DNA from 4 places in the Streptomyces sp. NPDC031379 genome. Region 1 is predicted to be linked to each of the others. Evidence: riboswitches for the same ligand, from Rfam matches in the RefSeq annotation. Region 1 holds a riboswitch; each other region holds the start of a gene.
What was found. A riboswitch is a leader RNA that binds a small molecule or an ion and turns the genes downstream of it on or off. The one in region 1 is predicted to bind cobalamin.

Region 1 (2,828 bases):
ACGCCTTCTGGACGCCCCCGGTGCTGCACTGCAGCGCCCGGGAGTCGACCGGCCTGGACACGGTGTGGGAGCGGCTGGAGCAGCACCGTACGCTGCTCGACTCCACCGGGCGGCTCGCCGCCAAGCGGCGGGACCAGCAGGTCGGCTGGACCTGGGCGATGGTCCGCGACGAACTGCTCGGCCGGCTGCACGCCGACCCGGCGGTGCGCGAGGCCGCGCCGGACCTGGAAGGGCAGGTCCGGGAGGGCCGGTTGACCGCGACGCTGGCCGCGGAGCGCATCCTGGCGGCGTTCGAGGGGCGTACGACTCCCCCGGCCGGCGCCTGAGGGGTCAGTTCGGCCCGCCGTGTTCGCAGATCCGGCGGGCCACCTCCCGGAGTTTGACGTTGTGCTCCTGGGAGTAGCGGCGCAGCACGTCGAAGGCCTGGTCCTCGGTGAGCCGGTGGCTGCCCATGAGGATGCCCATGGCCTCCCCGATCACGTGCCGGGTGGCGACGGCCTCCTCCATCTGGGCGTGCGTGCGGGCGCTGGAGAAGGCGACCGCGGCGTGCGAGGCGAGCAGCCAGCCGGCCGTCTCACTGACCTCGGTGAACGCGCCCGGGCTGCGGGAGTACAGGTTCAGCGCGCCGAGGTCCTCGTCCTCGGTGAAGAGCAGGAAGCCCATCATGCTGCCGAGGCCCAGCTCCCGGGCCCGGGTCACGTAGGCGGGCCAGCGCGGCTGCTCGGTCCGGAAGTCGGCGATCCGGAACACCCGCTCCTCCTGCTGCCGGCGGGCCGCGTCGAAGCAGGGGCCTTCTCGCAGGCGTTCCTGCAGCCGGTCGCTGTCGATCACGAGCTGGTGGGTCGGGGCGAGGGTCCGCGCGCCCTTTCCGTGCAGGATGAGGATGCCGGCCGCGTCACAGCCGGCGACGAGCCGGGTGGCGGAGGCGGTGATCCGCTCCAGGGTGGCGGTCACCGAGTCCTGCGCCAGCAGGTCGCGCGCAAAGGCCGCCAGCTGTTCGGCGAACGTGCGCCAGTCCATCGCGCCTCCTGAGTCCCGGCCGCCGTCCACCACGTCGCCTGCCCACTCCCCACCGTCTCCTGCCCACTCCCTACCATCGCATCCGCCCACCGCGCCGACGACGCGCGGCTCGACCGCCCCGCGGCGCGGCGGAAGGGCGGCGCAACCGCCCGGACGAGGCTGCCGGGCCGCCCGCGCCGGGTCCGGGTTGCGCATACCCGGCCACGACCGGGCATCACCCGCTAGGCTGACCCGTGCAGCTGGTTCGCCCCGTCCGCCAGGCGGGAGCGTCGCAAGAGGGAACCCGGTGGGAATCCGGGACTGCCCCGCAGCGGTGAGCGGGAACGACCGCCGTCATACGCACTGGGCCCGAGAGGGCCTGGGAAGCGACGGCCAGTAGGTGTCCTCCATTCGTGAGGACGTGCCCGCGAGTCCGAAGACCTGCCAACTGCCCGCGTGCGAACACTCGTACGCGGACATCCCGGTGACCTCGAGGGCGGGTCGGCGTACACCACCGCACGGAACGGCCGTGGGCCGCCGCCGTCCGGTACGTCACCCCTTCGCGCTCTCGTCCCGTCCCCGGGATCTCAGGGATTCATCTCGCGAAGGAGATCTCCGTGACCACCACGTCCGCAGCCGCGGCAGCACGGGCCACCGTGTACGGCTACCCCCGACAGGGGCAGGGCCGGGAACTGAAGAAGGCCGTCGAGGGCTACTGGCAGGGCCGTGTCGGCGCCGACGCCCTCCGGCGGACCGCGGCCGAACTGCGCCGCGCCAACTGGCGGCAGCTGGCCGAGGCCGGCCTCGACGAGGTCCCGACCGGCGACTTCTCGTACTACGACCATGTCCTGGACACCACCGTCATGGTCGGCGCGATCCCCGCACGCCACCGGGAGGCCGTCGCCGCCGACCCGCTCGCCGGGTACTTCGCGATGGCCCGCGGCACCCAGGACGCGGCGCCGCTGGAGATGACCAAGTGGTTCGACACCAACTACCACTATCTCGTCCCGGAGCTGGGCCCGGACACCGTCTTCACGGCCGACTCCGCCAAGCAGGTCGCCGAACTGGGGGAAGCCCTCGCCCTGGGGCTCACGCCCCGGCCGGTCCTCGTGGGCCCCGTCACCTACCTCCTGCTGTCCAAGCCCGCCCCCGGCGTGGCCGGCGGCTTCGACCCGCTCACCCTGCTCGACCGGCTGCTGCCCGTCTATGCCGAGGTGCTCGCCGACCTGCGCGCGGCCGGCGCGGAGTGGGTCCAGCTCGACGAGCCCGCGCTGGTCCAGGACCGCACCCCGGCCGAGCTGAACGCCGCGGCCCGCGCCTACCACGGCCTCGGCACCCTCACGGACCGGCCCAAACTGCTGGTCGCCTCCTACTTCGACCGCCTCGGCGAGGCCCTGCCGATGCTCGCCAAGGCGCCGGTCGAAGGGCTCGCCCTGGACTTCACGGAGACGGCCGCCGCCCACCTCGACGCGCTCGCCGCCGTCGGCGGACTGCCCGGCAAGCGGCTGGTCGCCGGCGTGGTCAGCGGCCGCAACGTCTGGGTGAACGACCTGGGGAGGTCCCTCGCCACCCTCGGCACCCTGCTCGGCCTGGCCGACCGGGTCGACGTGTCCGCCTCCTGCTCCCTGCTGCACGTCCCCCTCGACGCGGCGGCTGAGCGGGACATCGAGCCGCAGATCCGGCGCTGGCTCGCCTTCGCCCGGCAGAAGACCGCCGAGATCGTCACGCTCGCCAAGGGCCTGTCCCACGGCACCGCCGCGATCACCGCGGAACTGGCGGCGAACCGGGCCGACCTGGCCTCCCGCGCGACCTCACCCCTCACCCGCGAC
Region 2 (2,828 bases), on a different contig from region 1:
CGGACGGTGCCCCGGGTCCCCGGCACGACGACGAGATCGGCGTCCGCCAGCTCCTCCGGACGGTCCACGAAGCGCACCACGACCCCCGGTTCGGCGGCCAGCGCGTCCACGTCCGTGAAGTTGGACATGAGCGGGATCGCGCACACGGCGACCCGCAGCACGTCCTCGCCGACCGGGGGAGCGACGGTGGACTCCCGGACGGTCCCGCGCAGCGACACCCGCAGCCCGTCCTCCTCGTCGATGCCGAGCCCGTGCCGGAACGGCAGCACGCCGTACGTCCGCCGCCCGGTGAGGCCCTGGAGCATGTCCAGCCCCGGTTCCAGCAGGGAGACATCGCCCCGGAACTTGTTCACCAGGAACCCGGCGACCCGTTCCTGGTCCTCGGGCGAGAGCAGGGCGACCGTGCCGAAGAAGGAGGCGAAGACGCCCCCGCGGTCGATGTCCCCCACCACCAGCACGGGCAGCCCCGCGCCCCGGGCGATGCCCATGTTGACGATGTCGGTCCGTCGCAGGTTGATCTCGGCCGGGCTCCCCGCCCCCTCACAGATCACCGCGTCATACGTGCCCCGCAACTCGGCCAGGCACTCCAGCACGGTGCCGAGCAGCCGCTGCTGCCGCCCACCGTGGTACCCGCGCGCGCTCATCTCGCCCACCGGCTTGCCCAGCAGCACCACCTGGCTGCTCTGCTCGCCACCGGGCTTGAGCAGCACCGGGTTCATCAGCGCGGTCGGCTCGACCCGGCAGGCCTGCGCCTGCATCGCCTGCGCCCGCCCGATCTCCGCGCCCTCCCTCGTCACGAACGAGTTGAGGGACATGTTCTGCGCCTTGAACGGCGCGACCTTCACACCCTGCCGCACCAGCCACCGGCAGATCCCGGCCGTCACGACGCTCTTGCCGGCGTCGGAGGTGGTGCCGGCGACGAGGAGACCCCCGTTCACTTCCCATGCCCCCCGTTCACTTCCCACGTCCCTTCACGAGTCGGCGCGCGGCGACCGTGACGCCGAGCGCGAGCAGGCCGACGCGGCGGGAGAGCCGCACGGCCCGGTCGATGTCGGTCACCTCGACGGCCCGCCCGGCTTCCCCGCCCAGCACGGGGCGGTGTTCGACCCGGCCGCCGTAGGAGAGCGTCCCGCCCAGGCGCACCCCGAGGGCGCCCGCGAAGGAGGCCTCCACGGGCCCGGCGTTCGGGCTCGGGTGCCGGGACGCGTCGGCCCGCCAGGCTCGTGCGGCACCCCGCGGATCGGGGCCGGCGCACACGGCGAGGACGGCGGTCAGCCGGGCCCCCGGCCAGCCGGCGAGGTCGTCGAGGCGGGCGGAGGCCCAGCCGAAGCGCCGGAACCGGCGGGACTTGTGACCGACCATCGCGTCGAGGGTGTTGACCGCACGGAACCCGAGCAGCCCCGGCACCCCGCCCACGGCACCCCACACCAGCGCGCCCACGACCGCGTCGGAGGTGTTCTCGGCGACCGACTCGACCACGGCCCGGGCGATCCCGTCGGCGTCCAGCGCCTGCGGGTCGCGGCCGCACAGATGGGGCAGCCGGGCGCGGGCCGCCTCGACGTCCCCGGCCTCCAGGGCACGCCCGATGGTGCGGGCCTCCCGGGCGAGCGAGGTGCCGCCGACGACCGCCCACGTGGCGGCGGCGGTCAGCGCGGCGGAGGCGGCGGGGGAGGGGCGTACGGCGCGTGCCGCCAGCGCGCCGAGCGCGGCGGCGCCACCGGCGCACACGGCGGTGTGCAGGGCGCCCCAGCCGCGGTGGTCGTGCCACAACACGCGTTCCACGGCCGCGGCCGCCCGGCCGAACGCGGCGACCGGGTGCCCCCGGCGTGGATCGCCGAGGAGCAGGTCACCGAGAAGACCGGCGGCGGCGCCGTACGCGTAGGAGCGATCGGCACCCATCGGCTCAGCCGGCCGTGGGTACAGGAGCGGGCCTGGTACGGGTCCTTCGGCAGCCGAGCATGGCGATCTAGGTCCTCACTCAGGGTGTCCGCGCCCTGGTTCGACGAGATTCGGCGGTGAGAGTTCCTGGCTCCCGGGGGTTCTTCCCCGGTCACAGTGGCGGGACCGCGCCGGATTCGCACCGGCTTCCTCTCTTGCCGCCGTACATGGCCTGGGCAGTCCACCACGCGCCCGGAACGGCCGTCAACTTGCTGTTGACCTGCGTGGGGAGAGTGTGCCGATCCCCACACCGTGGGGCGGGCGGGCATGCCAGAGGCTCCCCTTCGCAACAGCTGGAGGGGAGCCTCGGAGTGCTCGGTCAGGCCTGCGCCGACGGACGCCGGGTCAGGCCTTGCCGACGATCAGGTAGATGCCGTACGCCACCGCCGCCGCGCAGGCCGCGAAGCAGACGTAGGCGCCGGTGACGGCGAGGGTCGCGGAGCCGCCCTGGGCCGCGGCCTTCTCGCGCCGCGACAGACCGTTGATGCCGAGGGTGAACAGGGCCACCAGGCCCACCGTGAACACGAGGCTGACGCCGAAGACGGAACCGAGGGCCGCCCAGTCGATCTTCATGATGCTTCCTTGGTGAACGAGTGCTCGGGGTCAGACCGCGGCGGCCGGCGGGGCCGCCGGGGCGGCGGGGGCCGGTTCGGCGACGGGGGCGGGGATGGTGGCCGTCAGGCCCTCGGTGACCGTGCCCACCGGGGGCGGGGTCACGGCGGCGATGGCGGTGGTCACCACGCCGGCCGGCTCCTCGGTCTCGGTGACGACGTTGGTGTGGTCGACGACCTCGCGGCGGGAGATCTTCCAGATCGCGGCGCTGGCGGCGATCAGGAAGACGGCGACGGCGGCGGTGCCCCAGTCACCCAGGTCGGTGACGGACTCGGCGC
Region 3 (2,828 bases), on a different contig from region 1:
CAGCGGTGACGATCAGTCATGGTCACTCTATAGAAGGGTGGTTGTGCCCCCAGGGGGGTGGGGCCCGGCTGCCCGCGGTGGCCGGTGGCGTGTCAGTCGCGTGCGGCGCAGTGCTTCAGCAGTTCGGAGATCGATTCGTCGACCAGTCGGTAGCGCACGACGCGGCCGTCCTTGCGGCCCTCGACGACGCCCGCGGCCCGCAGCAGGCGCAGCGCCTGGGAGACGGCGGTGTCCCTCATCCCGGTGGCGACGGCGAGGTCGGAGACGGCGATCGGGCCGGCCTCGTGGAGCGCGAGCAGCAGGGACAGGCGTCCGGGATCGGAGAGCAGCGAGAAGCGGTCGGCCCAGGCGCGTACCCGCTCCGGCTCGCCTACGGCGGCGATGGCGTCGCAGACCCGATGGCCGTCGATGGTGCGCTGCCCGGCACGTTCCACGGGGACGAGATGCATGGCCCCATCATCGCAGCCGGCGGCCCTGGCCTCCATATCTGTTCAGTTGTGCAGCCTTGCAGCCGCTACCCACCGCCGCCTAGTGTGAGCGGGCCGTGGTGTTCGGGAAGACCGGTGACAGCCCTCAGGGGCTCAATCCGGAGCGGCCCTCGCCACTGTGATCGGGAAGTTCCCGCCCCCTACACGCCACTGGCCGCACGGCCGGGAAGGCAGGGGCGGGCGCGTCGACCCGTCAGCCAGGAGACCGGCCACGGCATCACGAAGCTGATCCACGAGGTGCTGGAGCGTGAACGCATGACCGTGTCCGAAGGCGTGCCCGAAACGGCCGCCGCCCCGTCCTTCCGCTGGCGCCGCGAGGACACCGTCCGTACCGCGGGTCTCCTGGCCGTGATCGTCGCCCTGCACGTGGTCGCGTTCGGCATCCTGTTCCTGCTCGTGATCCCCCGTCACTACGAGGTCGGCACCAAGGCGTTCGGTCTCGGCCTCGGCATCACGGCGTACACGCTGGGCATGCGGCACGCCTTCGACGCGGACCACATCGCGGCGATCGACAACACCACCCGCAAGCTGATGGCCGACGGCAAGCGGCCGGTGTCGGTGGGCTTCTGGTTCGCGCTGGGGCACTCCAGCGTGGTGGTCGTCATGGCCGCGCTGGTCGCCGGCGGCGCGAAGCTCGCCGGCACCCTGATGAACGACGGCTCGCGGACCCACCAGGTCCTCGGCACCGTCGGCACCACGGTCTCCGGCAGCTTCCTGTACCTCATCGCCGCCCTCAACCTGGTCGCGCTCTTCGGCATTCTGCGGGTGTTCAAGGCGATGCGCGCCGGGCACTACGACGAGGCGGAGCTTGAGGCCCACCTCGACTCCCGCGGCTTCATGAACCGTGTCCTCGGCCGGCTCACCAAGTCCATCCGCCGCCCCGGCCAGATGTTCCCGCTCGGCTTCCTCTTCGGCATCGGCTTCGACACCACGACGGAGGTCCTGCTCCTCGCCCTGGCCGGCAACGGGGCCGCCGCCGGTCTCCCGTGGTACGCCGTGCTGTGCCTGCCGCTGCTGTTCGCGGCCGGCATGAGCCTGTTCGACACCCTCGACGGCACGTTCATGAACTTCGCCTACCAGTGGGCCTTCTCCAACCCGGTGCGGAAGGTGTTCTACAACCTCACCATCACCGGCCTGTCCATCGCGGTGGCCTTCTTCGTCGGCACGATCGAGCTGGTCGGCGTGCTGCACGACAAGCTCGGTCTGCACGACGGCGTCACGGACTGGATCGCAGCCCTGGACCTGGACAACGTGGGCTACGTCATCGTCGGCCTGTTCGTGGTCGTGTGGGCCGTGGCCATCGGGTACTGGCGCCTCGCCAAGGTCGAGGAGCGCTGGGCCGTCCGCGCCACCGACACGAGCTGAGGGGACCGGCCCGCGAGGCCGCTCCTTCGCCGCGGACAAAACCGGAGCAAAGGTGCCGCAAAGTGAAGTGGCGTCAGATGAACCCGCGGACGTGAGGCAACATCTTGGTGAACGGCGGGCGCCGCGCGGTCGAGGCGCGGCGCCGCCGTCGGCCGGATGGGGTGAGGGACGTGGTGGAGCCGAGGATCGCCGTCGCCGTGGTGACCATGGGCAACCGGCCCGCCGAGGTCGACGCCCTGCTGGAGTCCGTGGCCAAGCAGGACCTCGCTCCGGCCCGCATCGTCATCGTCGGAAACGGCTGCCGGCTGCCCGAGTTCGCCCACCGGCTCTCGCTGCCCGGCGAGGTCACCACCATCGACGTGGAGGAGAACCTCGGCTGCCCGGGCGGCCGGAACGTCGCCCTCGCGCGGCTGCGGAAGTACGGGGACGTCGACGTCGTCGTGGAGCTGGACGACGACGGGCTGCTCGTCGACGCCGACGTGCTGCGGCGCGTACGGGACCTGTACGCCGCCGACCCCCGCCTCGGCATCGTCGGTTTCCGGATCGCCGACGAGCACGGCGAGACCCAGCAGCGGCACGTGCCCCGGGTGGGGAAGTCGGACCCGATGCGCGGGGGGTACGTCACCGGGTTCCTCGGCGGCGGGCACGCCCTGCGCATGGCGATGCTGGCCGAGACCGGGGACTGGCCGGCGGAGTTCTTCTTCGCGCACGAGGAGACCGACCTCGCCTGGCGGGCCGCCGACGCCGGCTGGAAGATCCTGTACGCCCCCGAGCTGCTGCTCCGGCACCCCAAGACGTCACCGGCCCGGCACGCCATCTACTACCGGGTCAACGCCCGCAACCGTGTCTGGCTCGTGCGGCGCCGGCTGCCCCTGCCGCTCGCCGCGGTGCACCTGGCGGCGTGGACGCTGCTCACCCTCGCCCGCACCCGCTCGCCGGCGGGGCTGAAGGCATGGTTCGGCGGGTTCCTGGAAG
Region 4 (2,828 bases), on a different contig from region 1:
GGACAGGACGCCGGGCACTTCGGCCGTGCCGCGCCGCCGCCCCGCTCCTGGCCGTCCGCCGGGTCGTTCACCAGCGTTTCCAGCTCCAGCAGGAGCTGTTCGGTCCGCTTCACCTGCTGGGCGAGCACCCGCACCCGGGCGCTCTGGCCGCCGATCTGCCGTCGGCTGGCGATCAGCTGCTCGTACTCCTCGACCGTGAGGGCGACCGCCTCACGGCCCCCGAGGGTGATACGGCGCGGCTGGGGAGGTCTGGCCACTCGGTTCCTCCGCTCCTGGACTCGGCGGTCCCCGACCGGTCGGATGGTGTGCCGTGCCATGCCCGTGATCCGACCGCGCAGGTGCCCCGAGAACGCGAGAGGGCCCCCCGATGGTTCCGAGGGGCCCTTCCGTGTCCCAAAACCGTCAGTTCGGGGCGGGAACTGTCCGCCCGGACGGTGCTGTCACGGGCTTGGGGTTCAGCTGCCGCTCGGCCAACTCACCGAAGAGCAGCCCGAATCCGCCCCACAGGACGCTCTGGATGGCCAGTGCGGACAGGCGGAACCGCCACAGCAGGGTGGCCGGGAAGTGCTCCGGCACCTCGTTGACGGCCGGCAGGAACGCGTAGGCCAGACCGATCGCGGCGGCGAAGGCGGCCACCGCGGCCACGGTCGCCCACCAGGTGCCCAGTCGGGGCGCCAGGCGCTTGCCCAGGATGGTCGCGGCGACCGCGAGGAGGACGCTGAGCAGCATCATCAGGAAGTACAGGGCGGTCCGCTCGCCGATGGTGTCGGGGTCGCCGACCGACGGCGGGTTGGCCGGGTACTTCAGGAACGGGATCACGTACACGGCGAGCAGTGCGCAGCCGGACAGCAGCAGCGCGGTCGCTCGCGGGGAGAAGCGGCCCACGCGGCCCAGCGCGAAGCAGAAGGCCAGCGCCGCGATGCCGCCGAAGGCGACCCCGTAGACGAGGACACCGGTGGCGAGACCGGCGGTGGACTGCAGGGAACGGGAGACGACCTCCATCTCGTGCTCATGGGAGTGGGCGTCCTCGAAGCTGATCGCCTTGTCGACGTTCGGCTCACCGAGGAGGTAGGAGACGATCAGGGCGAGAACGCCGGCGGCCAGGCCGGCGAGCATGCCCCGCACGAGGAGGTTTCTTACCGATGCGGAGTTCATGGGCGTGCGGCGTCCCTCGCGTCAGTGGCAGGGGAAGCCGAGCAGGTGACGGGCGTCGTGCACCCACTCGTGGACGTCCGTGCCGTTGAACACGGAGGTGGCGCCCTGCTCGGCGCCGACGAAGTACAGCAGGATCAGCATCAGGACGCCGAAGAAGACCGCCCAGGGGGCGATGGCCTTCAGCGGCAGCTTGGCGGGGATGGCGGGAGTGGTGGCTGTCGGCTGGGCGACGGTCTGCGCCATGGCAGAACCTCCTCCGGGAGTTCGCGTCCCATGTCGGTGGTGCAGTGGACGACGGCCACGGGTCTGACTCACGAGACGCCCGCAAAGGCGTCTCGCACACAGTGGCGCGACCGTGCCGGATTCCCACCGGCTTCCGTCTCGCCGTCGTCGATATCGGACAGACCGTACCGTGCGGCGGGTACCCCGCCAAGACCGCGCCGGGCGGCGTGATCTTCCTCTCGCGCCGGGCAGCGGCCCGCGAACGGCGCCAGGTCCGGGTTCGGCGTCCCGGTCAGGACCCGCCGGCGGCCGACAGCGGCTGTGCGCGGGCGATGAGCAGGGCGACGTCGTCGTGGTCGGCGGGGTGCCTGAGCCGCTGCAGGAGCCGGTCGCAGGTCTCCTCTGCCGAGCGGTACGGCGGTGACAGCAAACGCAGGAGGTCTTCCAGGCGTTCGTCGATGGGGTCGTGGCGGGTCTCGACCAGTCCGTCGGTGTAGAGGACCAGTTGGTCGCCGGGTCGCAGGTCGAGGGTGGTGGCCTCGAAGGGCACGCCGCCGACTCCCAGCGGAATACCGGTGGGCAGGTCGAGGAGTTCGGCCGGCCGGCCGTCCCGGACCAGCACCGGGGGCAGATGGCCGGCGGACGCCACGTGCAGGCGGCAGCGGTGCGGGTCGTAGACCGCGTAGACGCAGGTGGCGATGTAGGGGTCCAGACCGCGCGTGATCTTGTCGAGGTGCGTGAGGATCCGGGCCGGGTCGAGGTCGAGGTCGGCGAGGGTGGAGGTGGCGGTGCGCAGGCGGCCCATCGCGGTGGCGGCCGGGATACCGCTGCCCATGACGTCGCCCACGGTGAGCGCGGTCCGGTCACCGTCGAGCGGGATGACGTCGTACCAGTCGCCGCCGACCTCGCTGAAGGCCTGGGCGGGCCGGTAGCGGGCGGCGACCTCGAGACCGGGGTGACGCGGCGAGAGTTGCGGAAGCAGGCTGCGCTGGAGGGTTTCGGCGGCGCTGCGGATGTGCTGGTGCAGGACGGCGTTGTCGATGCTCAGCGCGGCGGACGCGGCCAGCTCGCAGGCGAGGGTGAGGTCGTCCTCGTCGAACGGCAGGGGGTTGCGGGCTCTGGCCAGCCCCATGACCCCGATGACCTGTCCGCGGGCGATGAGGGGAACCGCCATGTCGGTGTGGACACCGGCCCGGGCGAGCAGACGGGCGGCGGCGGGGTCGGCGGCGACCCGGGTGAGGTCGCCGCTCTCCAGGTGGGTGATCAGCTGGGGGCGGCCGGTGCGGATGCAGTGGGCCGCCGGGTGGTCGGCGTGGTAGGTGGTGAGGCGGCCGGGCGGAACGATCGCCTGAGCGGCGTCGGTGGGGTAGGCGGTCTTCACGGCCAGGGCGCGGAACATCGCCAGTCCCTCGCCCACGTCCGGGCGCCCCGTCTGCAGCACGGAGTCCAGG

Region 2: it holds a riboswitch for cobalamin, as region 1 does, so the genes downstream of both, ACZ5CW_RS25050 (cobalamin biosynthesis protein) here and metE (5-methyltetrahydropteroyltriglutamate--homocysteine S-methyltransferase) in region 1, are expected to answer to the same signal.
Region 3: it holds a riboswitch for cobalamin, as region 1 does, so the genes downstream of both, nicT (Nickel transporter NicT) here and metE (5-methyltetrahydropteroyltriglutamate--homocysteine S-methyltransferase) in region 1, are expected to answer to the same signal.
Region 4: it holds a riboswitch for cobalamin, as region 1 does, so the genes downstream of both, ACZ5CW_RS06055 (CbtB domain-containing protein) here and metE (5-methyltetrahydropteroyltriglutamate--homocysteine S-methyltransferase) in region 1, are expected to answer to the same signal.

What each region holds. Positions count from the first base shown of each region.
Region 1 covers NZ_JBVIIT010000030.1:30,677-33,504, reverse strand. Annotated here, with positions in the region: gene meaB (methylmalonyl Co-A mutase-associated GTPase MeaB) at 1-326, shown strand, start outside; gene ACZ5CW_RS34565 (GAF and ANTAR domain-containing protein) at 331-1,020, opposite strand; cobalamin riboswitch at 1,244-1,462, shown strand; gene metE (5-methyltetrahydropteroyltriglutamate--homocysteine S-methyltransferase) at 1,617-2,828, shown strand, end outside.
Region 2 covers NZ_JBVIIT010000018.1:64,980-67,807, reverse strand. Annotated here, with positions in the region: gene ACZ5CW_RS25055 (cobyric acid synthase) at 1-938, opposite strand, end outside; gene ACZ5CW_RS25050 (cobalamin biosynthesis protein) at 955-1,899, opposite strand; cobalamin riboswitch at 1,998-2,139, opposite strand; gene ACZ5CW_RS25045 (hypothetical protein) at 2,284-2,511, opposite strand; gene ACZ5CW_RS25040 (inorganic phosphate transporter) at 2,542-2,828, opposite strand, start outside.
Region 3 covers NZ_JBVIIT010000027.1:93,131-95,958, reverse strand. Annotated here, with positions in the region: gene ACZ5CW_RS33275 (ArsR/SmtB family transcription factor) at 93-449, opposite strand; cobalamin riboswitch at 529-716, shown strand; gene nicT (Nickel transporter NicT) at 744-1,853, shown strand; gene ACZ5CW_RS33265 (glycosyltransferase family 2 protein) at 2,024-2,828, shown strand, end outside.
Region 4 covers NZ_JBVIIT010000003.1:245,797-248,624, forward strand. Annotated here, with positions in the region: gene ACZ5CW_RS06045 (hypothetical protein) at 1-257, opposite strand, end outside; gene ACZ5CW_RS06050 (CbtA family protein) at 403-1,155, opposite strand; gene ACZ5CW_RS06055 (CbtB domain-containing protein) at 1,177-1,398, opposite strand; cobalamin riboswitch at 1,435-1,580, opposite strand; gene ACZ5CW_RS06060 (SpoIIE family protein phosphatase) at 1,670-2,828, opposite strand, start outside.